DNA from 4 places in the Kitasatospora sp. NPDC048545 genome. Region 1 is predicted to be linked to each of the others. Evidence: riboswitches for the same ligand, from Rfam matches in the RefSeq annotation. Region 1 holds a riboswitch; each other region holds the start of a gene.
The links. A riboswitch is a leader RNA that binds a small molecule or an ion and turns the genes downstream of it on or off. The one in region 1 is predicted to bind cobalamin.

Region 1 (3,940 bases):
TCCCCCACCGCTCTGGACCGTGAAGTCATCGAAGCCAAGGCCCGGAGCATGGGCCTCGCTCTGACGTCTCCCGAGCAGTTCGCGTTCTTGGAGGCCCGCGGCCCGCTGCATCTGCAGGCAGCCCCAGGCTCGGGCAAGACCACCCTCGTCGCCCTGAAGCTCGCCCTGGTGGCGGACGGCTGGTCGTCCGACCGCCAGGGCATTTGCGTCATGTCTCACACCAATACCGCCACCCAGGAGATCGCGAGCCGACTGACCGGACGGGCACGGCGGTTGGAGCACTACCCGCACTTCGTCGGGACGTTTCAAAGCTTCGTCCATACCTTCCTCGCACTGCCGGCTCTGCGTTCGCTGAAGGTCGTCACCCGAGCCGTCGACGACCAGGCCTTCGCCGCCCAGGCCCGCAGGCTTCTGGACCTGGGCCCGTTCACGACGCTGAGGTCCTACCTGAAGCGGCGGAGTGACGGGCTGAAGATGGTCACCGAAGCCACGTACGTCTTCGACCCCGCTGAACCGGAACTGCAGATCCGGGTTGATGGCCTCAATCGCGGCACCGCCAGCTACAGGCAGTTGATGAAACTGAAGGAGCACCTCTTCCTTCGTGGTGTCTTCCGCTACTCGGACATGTACGCGATCGCCACCAGGCATCTGCACCAGCACCCCCGCCTGGCCTCCGGCCTGCGGTCCCGGTTCCCGTTCGTCCTGATCGACGAGATGCAGGACACCGGTGAGGAACAGCGCCGCCTGTTGGAAGCAGTGTTCACGGACGGTGCCGTTGTGCAGTGCGTAGGAGACGTCAACCAGCGCATCCTCAGTGCAGATGGTGTCGGACCTGCGGCCGGGAGCCTCCTGGACGAGGCGGCGATGGACCTGCCGGTGAGCCTGCGCTTCGGCGCGGGGCCCGCCCGGGTGGCGAGCAGGCTCGCGGTTCACCGCCCACAGGAGATCCAAGGCCACGGACCCGAGAGCGCTCTCGCCATCATCACCTTCACCGAGGACAGCATCGTCCGGGTTCTGCCCGCTTTCGACGACCTCGTCCGGCGAACAGTGCCGCCCGAAGCCGTCGTCGCGTACCCGCCGAAGATCCTCGGCGCTCGCGAGAGCCCAGGAACCTCACGACTCTTCCCCCGCGCGGTCGGCTGCTACCTGCCCCAGACGGACACCGGGACGACGGTGGCGGTGAGTCGGCTGCTGCAGGCCTACCGGAATGCCAGGGCGGTCCTGCTGCGTACAGGCCAGGTCAGCCCAGCGGTCACCGTTCTGTGGGGAGCCGTCCGCGCTCTCCTCTGGGAGCTGCAGCCACCGACCACGCCCCCGACTCTCCCAGAGAATCTTCCCCCGTTCCCCCAGCTCGACCGCAGACCCGGCACACCGGGCCACCATCTGCGAGTGCTCCTGGTCAGGACGCTGTACGACGGCTGCGACACCCCTGCAGCCTGGGGGGACTTCGTGAGCCGCCTCGGGAGGCTGGTGGAGGAGGCCGTCGGCTCACGTGTCCCGGTGGACATGGCCACCTATACCCTCTGGCTGTCCCACACGCAGCTGCCACCGGCCTCGGACGAATCCCTGCCCCCGATGCTCACAGCTACCGTCGCGAGCGCGAAGGGGGAGACGCACTGCGCGACCCTGGTCCTCGAATGCGCCACCAAGCATGGGAGGAGCCACGACCTCGGCAGCCTGCTCCCCGTGATCACCGGAGAGGCTCCCGTCGGCGAACTCAATGCCACGGGCCGGCACGCCGCGATGACCACCTTCGTAGCGGCCACGCGTGCCAAGCACCTCCTCGCGCTCGCCGTCCACGAGAGCCGCGCGAATCCGCACCTCGAAGCCCTGGCGCGCGATGGCTGGTCCGTAGTCAGCCTCTGAGCGGGCGCGCGGGTCGGCGTGAGACTGTCCACATTGTGTGGCGGCTGAGTTCCTCGCCACGACCGGGCCGCAGTCTCTCTTCACCAGCGGGATCACCGTGCGGATCTGGGGAATACCGGTTGTTCGACCCTGACCTGTTCGCACTGCAGTTGGTCGAGGCGGTCCCAAGCGTCACCGCTTCCTCCTCGCTGCTGGCGGCCGGTTCGGTCGACGAGGTGGACGTCGGGGGTGACGACAACGGCGCCAACCGGGCCGGTCGAGGTGCCGGGGTGACTACGGGCGCTGTACGGCGAGCTGGACGAGGCTCTGACCGCGGCAGGCGAGCTGGAGGTGGTCGTGCACTACATCGCCTACAAGCGGCTGCTCAACGTCGCCTCGGTGGTCCTCCGCCCGTCGGTGTCGCACCGGGCGGGTCCTCAGCTGACCCCGTTGGCGCAACGCGCGCATGGAGAGCTCTGGACTTACTAGGACGTCCAACTATATGGTCGACGGCAGGTCCGCGGTGTCAGGGAAGCCGGTGTGAGTCCGGCACGGTCCCGCCACTGTGACCGGGGAGTTCGTCCTCGCAGGACACGGCCACTGGCAGCCAGCCGGGAAGGCCTGAGGGCGTGCGGTGATCCGGGAGTCAGGATACCGGCCGCGGGTGATCCGTGTTTTCCACGAGGATGGAGACGACACGCATGACTCCGGGCTGCTCCCGTTCCACTGCTCCTGGTTGTCCTGTGCCGACGACCCCCGGGGCCCACCTGCTCTGACGGTTCGTCCTGCCACCGCCACCGTGACGTCGCGGGGCCGCACCACCGTGCGCCCGTCCGTCGGCGGCGTCCTCCATTCCTCCTCTCCCCGACCCTGTTGAGAGAAGGAACCGATGGTCCGTGAACTGACGCACTTCGTCGCGGGGAAGCGCACGCCCGGGACGTCCGGGCGCTTCGGCGACGTGTACGACCCCAACACCGGCCGGGTGCAGGCCCGGGTGCCGCTCGCCGACCGCGCCGAGGTCGAGGCGGTGATCGCCGACGCCGCGCAGGCCCAGCCCGCGTGGGCGGCCTGGAACCCGCAGCGCCGGGCCCGCGTCCTGCTGCGCTTCCTGCAGCTCGTCGAGCAGGAGAAGGAGGAGCTGGCCCGGCTGCTGTCCGCCGAGCACGGCAAGACCGTCGCCGACGCCCACGGCGACCTCCAACGCGGCCTGGAGGTCGTGGAGTTCGCCGCCGGTATCCCGCACCTGCTGAAGGGCGAGTTCAGCGACAACGCCGGCACCGGCATCGACGTCTACTCGATGCGCCAGCCGCTCGGCGTGGTCGCGGGCATCACGCCGTTCAACTTTCCCGCGATGATCCCGCTGTGGAAGGCGGCGCCCGCGCTGGCCTGCGGCAACGCCTTCGTCCTCAAGCCCTCCGAGCGCGACCCGTCGGTGCCGCTGCGGCTGGCCGAGCTGTTCCTGGAGGCCGGGCTGCCGCCGGGCGTGCTCAACGTGGTCAACGGCGGCAAGGAGGCCGTGGACACCCTGCTGGAGGACCCGCGGGTGCAGGCCGTCGGCTTCGTCGGCTCGACCCCGATCGCCCAGTACGTGTACGCGACGGCCGCCGCGCACGGCAAACGGGCGCAGTGCTTCGGCGGCGCCAAGAACCACATGGTCGTGATGCCGGACGCCGACCTCGACCAGGCCGCCGACGCCCTGGTCGGCGCCGGCTACGGCTCGGCCGGCGAGCGGTGCATGGCGATCTCGGTGGCCGTCCCGGTCGGCGAGGAGACCGCGGACGCCCTGGTGGCGAAGCTGGTCGAGCGGATCGCCGCGCTGAGGGTCGGCCGCTCGGATGACCCGGCCGCGGACTTCGGGCCGCTGGTGGGCCGTGACGCCCTGGAACGGGTCCGCGGCTACCTGGACCTCGGGGTCGAGGAGGGCGCCGAACTCGTCGTCGACGGGCGGGACTTCCGCCTGGAGGGGCACGATGACGGCTACTTCCTCGGCGCCTCGCTGTTCGACCGGGTCACGCCGGACATGCGGATCTACCGGGAGGAGATCTTCGGCCCGGTGCTGACCGTCGTGCGCGCCGCCGACTACGAGGAGGCGCTG
Region 2 (3,940 bases), on a different contig from region 1:
CCTGACCGTCGGCAACCTCGCATACGGCGTGACCGTCTCCGACGGCCCGGGGCTCCCGGTCACCCTCGCCGGCGGGTCGGCCGGGCCGATCCAGGCCACCGCCGTGCTCAACAGCTGGTTCGGCACCATCACTTGCACCTACCAGCTCAGCGGCGCCTTCGCGGGCAACGCCGACAACGCCGCGCACAGCCTGGTCTTCCGCAACGAGCACTTCGCCAAGAGCGGCGGCTCGGGCCTCTGCCCCGGCGACGGGTACTTCTCCGCGGCGTACGGCCCGGTCGCCGACACCACCCAGCCGGGCGCCCCGGCGGTGTACGTCAACTGACCTCCGCGAGGGCCCGTCTTCAAACCCGCGTCGGCGGGGCGACGCCCTCCGGGCGGACGGCGGAGGTGTGAAGACGGGCTCGGCCGCGCATCCCTCTGCGCCCGGTGGTCCGGGGCGGGACGACCTTCGTCCCCCTCGGCCGCCCGGGCGGCGTCCAGGCCCACAAGCTCCTCATCCCGCCTGGCCCGGGCGGCGAGCCGGAGCCGAGGACCCATGAGGGCATCGAGTGGGTCCACGTGCGCTCCGGCCGGCTGCGCCTGCTGCTGGGCGACCGGAGCCCGCGCCACCCGACCCGCTCGCCCGTCCCCGAACTCGCTGGTGACGATCCGTCACCTGCCGTCACGTGTCGCAGGGTTACCGGACCGACCCCCTCGGGATCACGAACCGGCGGCCGCCGGCGCAAGGTCCCACCCGCAGCGCAGGTTCCAGCGCCCCGCACGCCCGGAGAGCTCGGTGACCGACAGCGGCCGGACGTCGAGCCGCCAGAAGACCGCCGGGGGGAGGCCGAGCGCGTGCACCACGGCCGCCCGGACCACCGCGGGCTCCGCCACCACTGCCAAGCGTCCTGCCTCACCGGCCAGTTCGTCCAGCCGGGCACCCACCCGGGCGAGGAGGTCCAGCACCGACTCGCCACCGTGCGGCGCCGCTGCCGGATCCGCCAACCAGGCGGCGACCGCCGCCGGTTCGGCCGCCGCGACCTCGTCGAGCGTCCGACCGCGCCAGGAGCCGACGTCCAACTCGGCCAGCCGCCGGTCCGGTTCGGCCGGCAGACCGAGCGCCTCGGCCGTCCGGTGGCAGCGCACCGAGGGCGAGGCCAGGCTGCGGGCCGGCGTCGGCAGCGCCCCCGCCGCCGCACGGGCGGCCGCCGACGCGGCCTCCTCCGGCGGGCCGTCGTCGCCGAACCGCGCCGCGCGCAACCCGTCGCCGATCGCCGGTGCGACGAACATCACCCGTACCGTCATTCGCTCCCCTCCCGTCCCGGAACCCGGCCTTGCACCGCACACGTACCGGATTCCGCTGCCTGTTCCGTGCCGGTCGCGCGCCCGTGAGCCCCCGCGCAGCCCCTTGGCCGGGGGTTCCGGACACGGTACCGTCCCTGCGACAACTGAAGACGGCAGAGCGCGGAAGCCCGGTGAGACTCCGGCACGGTCGCGCCACTGTGAAGCCGCAGCCCTGGTCCCCGCCTCGGCCCGGCGAGTCAGACCCGCCCTGCCGTCGGTGCTCCATCGACACGGGACGCGTGTTCCCAGAGGAGGTCGGCCATGGCTCACCCCATCGCCCCCGCTGCCCCCGCCGCTCCGGCGGTCACCCCCATCTCCGTCAAGGCGATCCTGCCCTGGGCCGTGTTCTTCGGCATCCTGCTGATGGCCCTGATCTACTTCGTCGGCGCCGAGCAGGGCGCCACCTCCCTCATCTCCGGCGAGGACGTGCACGAATGGGTGCACGACGGTCGCCACCTGCTCGGCTTCCCCTGCCACTGATCAGGGGACGATTCCGTGAACTCCGCAACCGTCAGATCCCTGCTCGTCCGCGGCATGCTGGCCGGCCTCGGCGCCGGCCTGCTCGCCCTGGTCGTGGCCTACCTGCTCGGTGAACCCCGGGTGGACGCCGCGATCGCCTACGAGGAAGCCCACGCGGCCGGGGCACCCGAGATGGAGATCGTCAGCCGGTCCCTGCAGTCGACTGCCGGGCTGGCCACGGGCGTTCTGGTCTTCGGCGTCTCGCTCGGCGGCATCGCCGCGCTCGCCTACTGCTTCGCCCTCGGCCGGGTCGGCCGCTTCTCCCCGCGCGCCACGGCGGCCCTGCTGTCCGGCGTCGCGCTGGTCGCGGTCTACCTCGTGCCGTTCCTCAAGTACCCGGCCAACCCGCCGTCGGTGGGCGACCCGGAGACCATCGGGAAGCGCACCACGCTGTACTTCCTGATGATGGCGCTCAGCGTGCTGCTGGCGGTCGCCTCGGTGATCGTCGGCAAGCGGCTCGCGCCGCGCCTGGGCAACTGGTACGCGACCGTCGTGGCCGTCCTCGGCTTCGCGGTGGCGGTCGGCCTCGCCTTCGCCTTCCTGCCCGCCGTCAACGAGGTGCCCGAGGACTTCTCGGCCACCCTGCTCTGGCAGTTCCGCCTCGCGGCGCTCGCCATCCAGCTCACCCTCTGGACGTCCTTCGGGCTGCTGTTCGGCCACCTCGCCGAGCGCCTCCTGCACCCGAAGCCGGCCACGGCCACCCCTCGGGAGGCCGCTCCGGAGACGGCCGCGTCCGTCCACTGACCGACGCCGGTTCGGTAGTGGGAGGCCGGTCGGGGCGACACCACGTCGCCCCGACCGGCCTCCGGCGTTCCCGGACGTCCTCCGGCAGGCCCGACCGTCCTCCGGCGGCCCGGCGGACCTCCGGCGGCCTCGGCGGGCCGGAGCTCAGGGGCCCGGCCGTGCCGCCTCCCGGTGCCGCCAGCGCACCCGGTCCTCGGCCCCGGACCGGCCCGCCGCCGTGGCCGACCGCTCCGGCGCCCGGTAGTCCGTGCAGGAGAGCACCAGCATCTCGCCCTCCCCCGGCTGGAACCGGTACGCCACCGGCTCCACCCGGCTGGGGACCCCGAGCCCCGCCAGCTCCCGGCGCAGCCGCTCCAGCTCCGGGTAGCGGACTCCGGTGTCGTACACCACCAGCGGGAACAGCCGGACCTCACGGCGTGCCACCCGCGCGAGGTCCAGCAGCGCCGCCCGGTGGAACTCCTCGTCGAGCCGGTTGCCGTACGAGAACAGCAGGTGCGAGCTGAGCACCAGGTCGAAGGAGTCGTCCGCGAAGGGGAGTTCGGGAAGCGAACCGGCGACGTAGCGGTCCGGGCGGGCGGCGATGTCGGCCCGGAAGGCCCTGGCGTTGGCGGTCCACTGGCCGATCATGTCGTCCACGTCGCTGTACCGGGACCAGCCGAAGCCGGCCGTCTCCTTCACCAGCAGGTCCCGCTTGAAGACCGTCTCCCGTTCCACCAGCAGGCCCAACTCCTCCCGGTGGTCGGCGTACTGGCGGTCCACGGCGACCGCGTCGATGCCGCGCCGCCCGGCCTCGGCGACGAACCCCGCCGCACCGGCCGGGCAGTCCAGGACGCGCTGCTCCAGGTCCCGGTCGGTGAGCGCGAACATGGCCCGGTACTCCTCGAAGGAGCGTGCGCTGACCAGCACCGGCTCACCCCCGCCCGACGAACGGCATGGTGGTCGGCAGCACGACCAGCGACTGGATGCTGGTGTCCGGCGGCTGGGCGGCCATCAGGACGAGCGCGTCGGTGAAGCGCTCGACCGGGATGGTCGCCTCGACCGCCATCGTGCCGTCGGCCTGCATCGCGGCCGGCTGCGGTCCGCCGTCGACCGGGCTGACGTTGCCGACGTCGATCTGCCCGCAGGAGATGCCGTACGGGCGGCCGTCCAGGGCGAGCACCTTGGTGAGGCCGAGCACCGCGTGCTTGGCGGCCGTGTACGCGACCGAGTTGGGGCGCGGCACGTACGCCGAGGGGGCGCCGTTGTTGATGATCCGCCCGCCCTGCGGGGTCTGGGTGCTCATCACCCGGAAGGCCTCGCGGGCGCAGAGGAAGCCGCCGGTGACGATGGTGTCGAGCACCCGGTTCCAGTC
Region 3 (3,940 bases), on a different contig from region 1:
TCGAGTCCGGCAACCCCCGTGACGTCCTCACCAACCCGCAGCACGACCGCACCAAGGCCTTCCTGTCCAAGGTGCTCTGAACCGTCACCGTCGGCGCCCGGCAGGCAGCTCCTGCCGGGCGCCGATGTTTTCGCCGCACGGGTAATAGGCTGGAAGCAGTCAGCCCGTTACCGATTTTCTGGAAGGACCGCCGTGGAGCTCGCCTCGTACGCCGATCTCGCCGTTCGACTGGTGAACACCGAGGAGCCCGAGCGCGGCACCGACACGCTGACCTCCGTGGACGCGGTGCGCGCCCTGTTCTCCGACTCGTCGCGGGCCGCCGCGCTCGCCGACGAGTCCGACCTGCCCCGGCTGCGGGCGGTGCGGACCCGGCTGCGCGGGGTCTTCGAAGCCGCCGCCGAAGGGGACGAGACCCGGGGGGTCGACCTGCTGAACAGCCTGCTGATGGAGTACCCCGTCAGCCCGCTGATCTCCGGGCACGACTACCTGGACGACGCCGGACGGCCGCGCTGGCACCTGCACCTGGCCGACAACTCGCCAACCGCCACCGCGCACTTCAGCGCGGTCGCCTGCATGGGCCTGGCCGTCCACCTCACCGAGCTGGGCGCCGACCGGCTGGGCATCTGCCAGGCCGCGCCCTGCCGCAACGCCTACCTGGACACCTCGACCAACCGCTCCCGGCGCTACTGCTCGGACCGCTGCGCGACCCGGGCCAACGTGGCCGCCTACCGGGCCCGCAAGCGACAGGAGGCGGAGGCCGCACTGGGCAACGGGGCGTAACCGGGCGGCGGGGCGCAACCGGGCGGGCGGCTGCCCGGGATCAGACCTCCTCCACCCAGACGCCGAGTCGCCGGGCCAGGCCCGGCACCCGGGCCAGCCGCGGGGCGAGCAGCAGCCGCTCCAGCCGGCGGCCCGGCGCCAGCCAGGCCGGGCTCGGGCGCAGCCGCAGCAGCACCCGGCCGAGCACCAGGTCGTCCGGGACCGCGCCGTAGCTGCGGCTGTCGCTGTCCACCGGGCGGTTGTCCGACAGCAGCCACCAGCCCCCGGACCGGCGCTCGGCGGCCCGCTTCACCACCAGCAGGTCCTGCTGGAAGGGGTGCCGGAAGAGCACCACGGCCCCCGGCCGGATCGGCGCGCCGTAGCGGACCAGCAGGCGGTCGCCCTCGTGCAGGGTCGGAACCATCGACCGGCCCGCCACGTCGACCAGCCCCAACGGCAGCGCGCCGCCCCGGTCCCGTCCCCCCGGTTCCGTGCTCCGTGCCACGACTCCTCCTCCCGCGCCGCCGGCCCCCAGTCTGCCGTACGGAGCGTCACCGGATCGATGTCCGGAATACCCCGGTTCCGGGTCCGCCTTTTGCCCTAGGCCCACCGCCCGATCGCGAAACCACGAGGGCGGAAGGGTAATCTCGGGCGCGGGAAGACGATCTAAGGAAGGACTCCCATGTTCTCTCGTCTGTTTGCACCGCGTGCCACCGCTCACGCCCACTGTGACCTGCCCTGTGGCGTGTACGACCCGGCGCAGGCCCGGATCGAGGCCGAGTCCGTCAAGGCCACCCAGGAGAAGTACCAGGCCAACGAGGACCCGCACTTCCGGGCCCGCGCCGTCATCATCAAGGAGCAGCGCGCCGAGGCCGTCAAGCACCACATCTCGGTGCTGTGGAGCGACTACTTCAAGGCCCCGCACTTCGAGAAGTACCCGCAGCTGCACCAGCTGATCAACGACACCCTGAAGGCCGCCTCGGCCGCCAAGGCGTCCACCGACCCGGCCACCGGCCAGGCCCTGCTGGACCTGATCGCCGAGGTCGACAAGATCTTCTGGGAGACCAAGCAGGCCTGAGCCTGACGCGTCGCCACCCGACCGCCCCCGTCCGCACCGCCGGACGGGGGCGGTCGTGCGTCCACGTCCGGACCGACCCGGTAAGGGTTGCCTGGCCTGAGTGACTGTTATGCTGCCAGGGCGTCCGAGGGGGAAGTCCGGTGTGAATCCGGCGCTGACCCGCAACGGTGAGCACGGCCCGCACCAGCGGTGCGGCCGCGCCAGCCCGATCGCCCCCGGTCGCTGACCTCCCGACAACTCGCCGCGGACTGCGAGGGGAACGGCGCCCCGGCACGCCTGCGGCCCGCGCCCGCCCCGGCACACCCGCGGCCCGAGGCAAGGCGCACCCGTGAACCGCGCACCCACGACCCGTGCGGTCGGCCCGCCCGTCCGCCGAATACCCGCCGTTCCGCTCGCCGTCGGCCTCGCCGCCGCGCTGCTGCTCTCACTGGTCTGCGGGGTGGCGTTCGGGTCCTCCGGCATCGCACTGCCCCGCGTGCTGCGGCTGCTGACCGCCGGCCTGACGGGCGGTCGGCTGGACGCCGACGAGGCCGCCGCGTACGCGATCGTCTGGGAGATCCGGCTGCCCCGCACCGTGCTGGCCGCCGTGGTCGGTGCCGGACTCGCCGCGACCGGGGTCGCCGTCCAGGCGCTGGTGCGCAACGCGCTCGCCGACCCGTTCGTCCTCGGCATCTCCTCCGGCGCGGCCGTCGGCGCCAACGCCGTCCTGCTGTTCGGCGCCTTCGCCTCGCTCGGGGTGTGGGCGGTCTCCGCCTCGGCCTTCGGCTCCGCGCTGGTCGCGATGGCGCTGGTCTACCTCGCCGCCCGCACCGCGTACGGGCTCACCCCACTGCGACTGGTGCTCACCGGCACCGCGCTCTCCTACGGCTTCTCCGCCGCCACCACCCTGATGGTCTTCGCCGCGGACCGCGGCGAGGCCGCCCGGGACGCCATGATGTGGCTGCTCGGCAGCCTCGGCGGCGCCACCTGGGGCTCGGTGCCGATCGCCGGCTGCACTGTGCCGGCCGGGCTGACCTACCTCGGCTGCGCCGCCGGACGGCTCGACGGGCTCGCCATGGGGGACGAGACCTCCGCCTCGCTCGGCGTGGACCCGGACCGGCTGCGGCGCGAGCTGTTCGTGGTGACCGCCGCCGTCACCGGCACGGTGGTCGCGGTCAGCGGGGCGATCGGCTTCGTCGGACTGCTGGTGCCGCACCTGGCACGGATGCTGGTCGGCGCCGCGCACCGCCGGGTGCTGCTGGTCGCGCCGCTCGCCGGCGCGCTGCTGCTGGTCTGGGTGGACATCGCCTCCCGCACCCTGCTGGCGCCCGCCGAACTGCCCGTGGGGGTGTTCACCGCCGTGCTCGGCGTGCCCGCCTTCCTGCTGATGATGCGCCGGCGCGGCCACGCCTTCGGAGGCCGACGGTGACCGACCCGAACGGGGTGACCCGGATGCCCGATCCCGCCGATCCCGCCGGCCCCACCGACCCGACCGAGACCGCCGGCCGGACGGAGACCGCCGGCCGGGCGCAGGCCCAGGACCTCGCCGTCGACGCCGTCTCGGTGGAACTGGCCGGCACCCGACTGGTCCACGAGGTGAGCCTGGCCGCGGCCGCCGGGCAGGTGGTCGGCCTCGTCGGCCCGAACGGCAGCGGCAAGTCGACCCTGCTGCGCTGCGTCTACCGGGTGCTGAAGCCGGCCGGCGGCGCCGTCCGGCTGGACGGCGACGACCTGTACGCGCTCTCCGCCCGCGAGACCGCCCGACGGGTGGCCGCGCTGACTCAGGAGCACTCCGCCGAGTTCGACTTCACCGTCGCCGAGGTGGTCGCCATGGGCCGGCTGCCGCACCGGCGCGGGTTCGACGCCCCGACCGACGCGGACCGGGAGCGCTGCGCCGGGGCCCTGCGCAGGGTCCGGGCGGACCACCTCGCCGGACGGGGCTTCCTGAGCCTGTCCGGGGGCGAGAAGCAGCGGGTGCTGTTCGCCCGCGCACTGGTCCAGGAGCCGCGCCTGCTGGTGCTCGACGAGCCCACCAACCACCTGGACATCGCCCACCAGTTGGAGGTCCTGGCGCTGGCCCGCGAGGCCGGACCGACGGTGCTCACCGCGCTGCACGACCTCAAC
Region 4 (3,940 bases), on a different contig from region 1:
TGGGCGGACATGGGTGCTCCCTGGCGTCCGGGAATGATCGGGACGGCGCAAACGCTGCACCGGATGAAAATGACTTCCATTTCGGTGTACGGTCTCGACCGAGCACCCCGGACCCAGGAGGACACCCGTGGCCCGCAGCGAACTGCGCCCCGTCATCAAGCTCCGCTCCACCGCCGACACCGGCTTCACGTACGTGACCCGCAAGAACCGCCGCAACGATCCGGACCGGATGGTCCTGCGCAAGTACGACCCGGTCTCGGGCCGGCACGTCGACTTCCGCGAGGAGCGCTGACCCCGTACGCACGAACGGCGCCTCCCCGAGTGGGGAGGCGCCGTTCGGCACCGCGTCGTTCGGCACCGCACTGGTGGAGACCGCGCCGTTTGACACCGCACTGTCGGACACCGTCGCGAGGGCGGGGCCGGCCCGGGACCGGTGCGGTCCCGCCCGGCCCGGCGCGGTGGGCCCCTCGGCTCACTGCTCCTGCGGCGTCCAGCGCTTCTCGACCTTGGCGAGCTTCCAGTACCCGATCGCCACCGCCCAGACCAGCACGAACAGCCCCGCGATCGCGTAGCCGACGTTGTCCAGCGAGATCTCCGCGATCCAGCTGCTCACCGGGTCGGTCAGGTCGAACTTCTCGTGCAGCACGCCGACCAGCTCGATGGTGCCGATGATGAAGGCCACCGCGATCGACAGCCCCGTGATGGTCAGGTTGTAGTACACCTTCCGCACCGGGTTGGAGAAGGCCCACTGGTACGCGAAGTTCATGAACGTCCCGTCCAGGGTGTCGAACAGGCTCATCCCGGCCGCGAACAGTAGCGGCAGGCAGACGATCGCGTACCAGGGCAGCCCGGCGGCAGCGCCCGAACCCGCCATCACCATCAGGGTGACCTCGGTGGCGGTGTCGAAGCCCAGGCCCAGCACCATGCCGACCGGGAACATCTGCCCGGGGCGGGTGATCGAACGGGTCGCCCGGTTCAGCACCCGGGCCATGAAGCCGCGGGAGTCGAGGTGCGCCTCCAGCTCCGCCTCGTCGTACTGCCCGGCCCGCATCGCGCGGAACACCTTGACGATGCCGAGCAGCGCCGCCAGGTTGAGCGCGCCGATCAGGTAGAGGAACACCCCGGAGGTGGTCGTCCCGACCACGCCGAGCCACTTGTGCGTGGTCGACTCGTCGTCCATCAGCGTGTTCGCCAGCTGGGCGCCGCCCGCCACCAGGGCGGCCATGATGACCACCATCGAGGAGTGCCCCAGCGCGAACCAGAATCCCACCGAGACCGGCCGCTTGCCGTCCGCCATCAGCTTGCGGGTGGTGTTGTCGATCACCGCGATGTGGTCGGCGTCGAACGCGTGCCGCATCCCGAGGGTGTACGCGGTGATGCCCAGGCCCACCCCGAAGACCTGGGTGCCGACCGCGTACCGCTCGGGCGCCACCAGGAACACGAGCGTCCCGAAAGCCACCACGTGCATGGCCAGGATCACCCCCATCAACCCGGCCGTACGGACGGTGTCCTCGCGCTTCCACCGGAAGGCGGGCAACACGGACGGCGCCGCTTTCGCGTCCGCCGCGGCGGTTTCGGGCAGGGTCATCTCAGGATCACGCTCCAACACCTCGTGGAATCACTTCGTGAAGTGCCGTGGCCGGTCTCCTGGCTTACGGGACATCCGGGTCCGCCTTCCCGAGTGCGCGAGGCACCCAGTGGCTTCGTGGACACGGACCGAATTCCGTCGAGGACGAAGGAACTCACCCGATCACAGTGGCGAGGGCCGCTCCGGACTGGGACCCCTGAGGGTCCGTCACCGGTCTTCCCGAGCACCACGGCGGGCTACACCGTAGGGGTCGCGCCCCGACCCATGCAAGGCTGCGCACCTGCGCAGGTGTCCAGGATCACAGGCCCCCGCCTGCAAGAATGTCCGCATGCATCTCGTACCGGCCGACCGCGCGGGCCACCGCACCATCGACGGGCACCGGGTCTGCGAGGCCATCGCCGCGATCGGCGACACCGCGCACGTCCGGTCCTGGGCCGAGCGCTTCTCCCTGCTCGCCGACCCCGGACGGCTCGCCCTGCTGCTCGCCCTGCACCGGGCCGGCCCGCTCGCCGTCACCGACCTCGCGGTCGCCACCGGCATGCGCGACCCCGCCGTCTCCCAGGCCCTGCGGCTGCTCCGTATGGCCGGCGTCGTCACCGGCGACAAGGACGGCCGCGTGGTGCGCTACCGGCTCGTGGACGAGGACATGCGCCCCCTCCTCGACGAATGCGCCGCCGGCGAGCACCACGAGCCCACCGCCGCCGCGGGCTGACCGACACTCGGGGAACAGCCGTCGGGCCGGACCACCGGATGAGTACGATCATGGTGTGCCGTCCCACCCCCACGCCTGGCCCGCCGACCGCTGGAACACCCGACCGGTCAGGGCGCGCGTGCTGGCGGTCGCCCGCACCCTCACCTCCGCCACCCGCGTCCTCGACGTCCTCACCCTGCTCAACCCGGACGGCATCGCCCGGTACTTCACCGTCAACCCCGGCTCCGCCTTCGCCGACCGCGCCCTGGACGACTACCTGCACGGCCTGCACGGCTTCACCGTGCTCGACTGGCAGGACGCCCTCCGGCACCACTTCGACCTCGCCGTCGCCTGCGCCGTCCACTCCTCCATGCACCACCTGGACGCCCGGCTCGTCGTCCTCCCGCACGGCGCCGGCTACAACCGCCTGGTGACCGAGTCCACCGGCGACACGACCAGCTCCGCAGGCCTCTCACGCAACGAACTCACCCACGGCGGGGAGGTGTTCGTGGACGTCCTCGGCCTCTCCCACCCCGAACAGCTGGACCGCCTGCGGACCTCCTGCCCCGAGGCGCTGGACGTCGCCCGGGTCGTCGGCGACCCGTGCCTCGACCGGATGCTGCGCAGCCTGCGCTCACGGGACGCCTACCGGGCCGCGCTCGGCGCCGTCGACGGCCGACGGCTCGTCGTCGTCAACTCCACCTGGAGCGAGCACTCGTTATTCGGCCGTCGCCCCGACCTGCCCCAGCGGCTGGTCCGCCGGCTGCCCGCCGACGAGTACACGGTCGCCGTCGTCCTGCACCCCAACATCTGGAGCCGGCACGACCCCGAGGCGCTGCTCGACACCGCCCGCCGGATGGGCCTGCGGCTGATCCCGCCGCACCAGGGCTGGCAGGCCGCGCTGGTCGCCGCCGACTGCCTGATCGGCGACCACGGCTCGGTCTCCGTCTACGGCGCCGCACTGGAACGGCCCACCGTGCTCGTCGCCACCGGCGCCGCCGAACTCGACCCGCGCTCCCCCGGCTACGCATTCGGCCAGACCGCCCCCGTGCTCGACCCCGACGGCGACCTCGCCGCCCAACTCGCCCAGGCCCTGCGGGAGCAGGACCCGGACACCCTGCGCCCGCTCACCGACCGCTCGCTGAGCCGGCGCGGCCGGTCCGCCGAGCTGCTGCGCCCCCTGCTCTACTCCTTCCTGGAGCACCTGGACGAACCCGGGGACGAACCGCTCCTGCCGCCCTACCCCAAGCCCGTCCCGCACCCCGGCACCACCGACGGACCCACCGCGTACGACGTCGAGGGCGGGAGCGAGGGCACCGAGGTCAGTCTGCGGCGCTACCCCGTCGACCCGGCCGACCACACCCCGCGCGGCTTCCACGCGCTCACCGACGAACACCCGGGAGACGCCCTGCGCTACACCGCGGAGGTGCTGGCCCGCACCGAGGTCCACGCCGAACTCCCCGCTCCCCGCTGGCTCGCCGACTCGGCCGCGGAACTCCCCGGCCTCGCCGTCGCGGTGGCCGCCCTCGGCCCGGCCCGGCACCTGGTCCGGCTGCGCAGCGGTCTGCTGCTGGAGGCCCGCGCCGAACCGGACTGGGGCGGCCCCGACCCGGGCATCGACCCGCTGCTGCTCGGCTCCGCCGTGGCCTGCTGGCTCGCCG

Region 2: linked by a shared signal. The riboswitch ahead of AB0D10_RS44310 (CbtB domain-containing protein) and the one ahead of AB0D10_RS35205 (CoA-acylating methylmalonate-semialdehyde dehydrogenase) in region 1 are both predicted to bind cobalamin.
Region 3: linked by a shared signal. The riboswitch ahead of AB0D10_RS23165 (iron ABC transporter permease) and the one ahead of AB0D10_RS35205 (CoA-acylating methylmalonate-semialdehyde dehydrogenase) in region 1 are both predicted to bind cobalamin.
Region 4: linked by a shared signal. The riboswitch ahead of AB0D10_RS29100 (HoxN/HupN/NixA family nickel/cobalt transporter) and the one ahead of AB0D10_RS35205 (CoA-acylating methylmalonate-semialdehyde dehydrogenase) in region 1 are both predicted to bind cobalamin.

Annotation. Positions count from the first base shown of each region.
Region 1 is NZ_JBEZIQ010000051.1:53,710-57,649, forward strand. Features, by position in the region: gene AB0D10_RS35200 (UvrD-helicase domain-containing protein) at 1-1,866, shown strand, start outside; cobalamin riboswitch at 2,332-2,523, shown strand; gene AB0D10_RS35205 (CoA-acylating methylmalonate-semialdehyde dehydrogenase) at 2,735-3,940, shown strand, end outside.
Region 2 is NZ_JBEZIQ010000097.1:12,249-16,188, reverse strand. Features, by position in the region: gene AB0D10_RS44325 (Tat pathway signal sequence domain protein) at 1-325, shown strand, start outside; partial or broken gene AB0D10_RS44320 (XRE family transcriptional regulator) at 409-603, shown strand; gene AB0D10_RS44315 (histidine phosphatase family protein) at 703-1,287, opposite strand; cobalamin riboswitch at 1,394-1,552, shown strand; gene AB0D10_RS44310 (CbtB domain-containing protein) at 1,588-1,806, shown strand; gene AB0D10_RS44305 (CbtA family protein) at 1,822-2,589, shown strand; gene AB0D10_RS44300 (methyltransferase domain-containing protein) at 2,734-3,495, opposite strand; gene AB0D10_RS44295 (SDR family oxidoreductase) at 3,500-3,940, opposite strand, start outside.
Region 3 is NZ_JBEZIQ010000025.1:5,976-9,915, forward strand. Features, by position in the region: gene AB0D10_RS23145 (amino acid ABC transporter ATP-binding protein) at 1-80, shown strand, start outside; gene AB0D10_RS23150 (CGNR zinc finger domain-containing protein) at 193-780, shown strand; gene sodX (nickel-type superoxide dismutase maturation protease) at 821-1,264, opposite strand; gene sodN (superoxide dismutase, Ni) at 1,442-1,837, shown strand; cobalamin riboswitch at 1,925-2,073, shown strand; gene AB0D10_RS23165 (iron ABC transporter permease) at 2,166-3,245, shown strand; gene AB0D10_RS23170 (ABC transporter ATP-binding protein) at 3,242-3,940, shown strand, end outside.
Region 4 is NZ_JBEZIQ010000035.1:88,504-92,443, forward strand. Features, by position in the region: partial or broken gene rpmB (50S ribosomal protein L28) at 1-11, opposite strand, end outside; gene rpmG (50S ribosomal protein L33) at 128-292, shown strand; gene AB0D10_RS29100 (HoxN/HupN/NixA family nickel/cobalt transporter) at 473-1,588, opposite strand; cobalamin riboswitch at 1,620-1,834, opposite strand; gene AB0D10_RS29105 (metalloregulator ArsR/SmtB family transcription factor) at 1,917-2,300, shown strand; gene AB0D10_RS29110 (hypothetical protein) at 2,356-3,940, shown strand, end outside.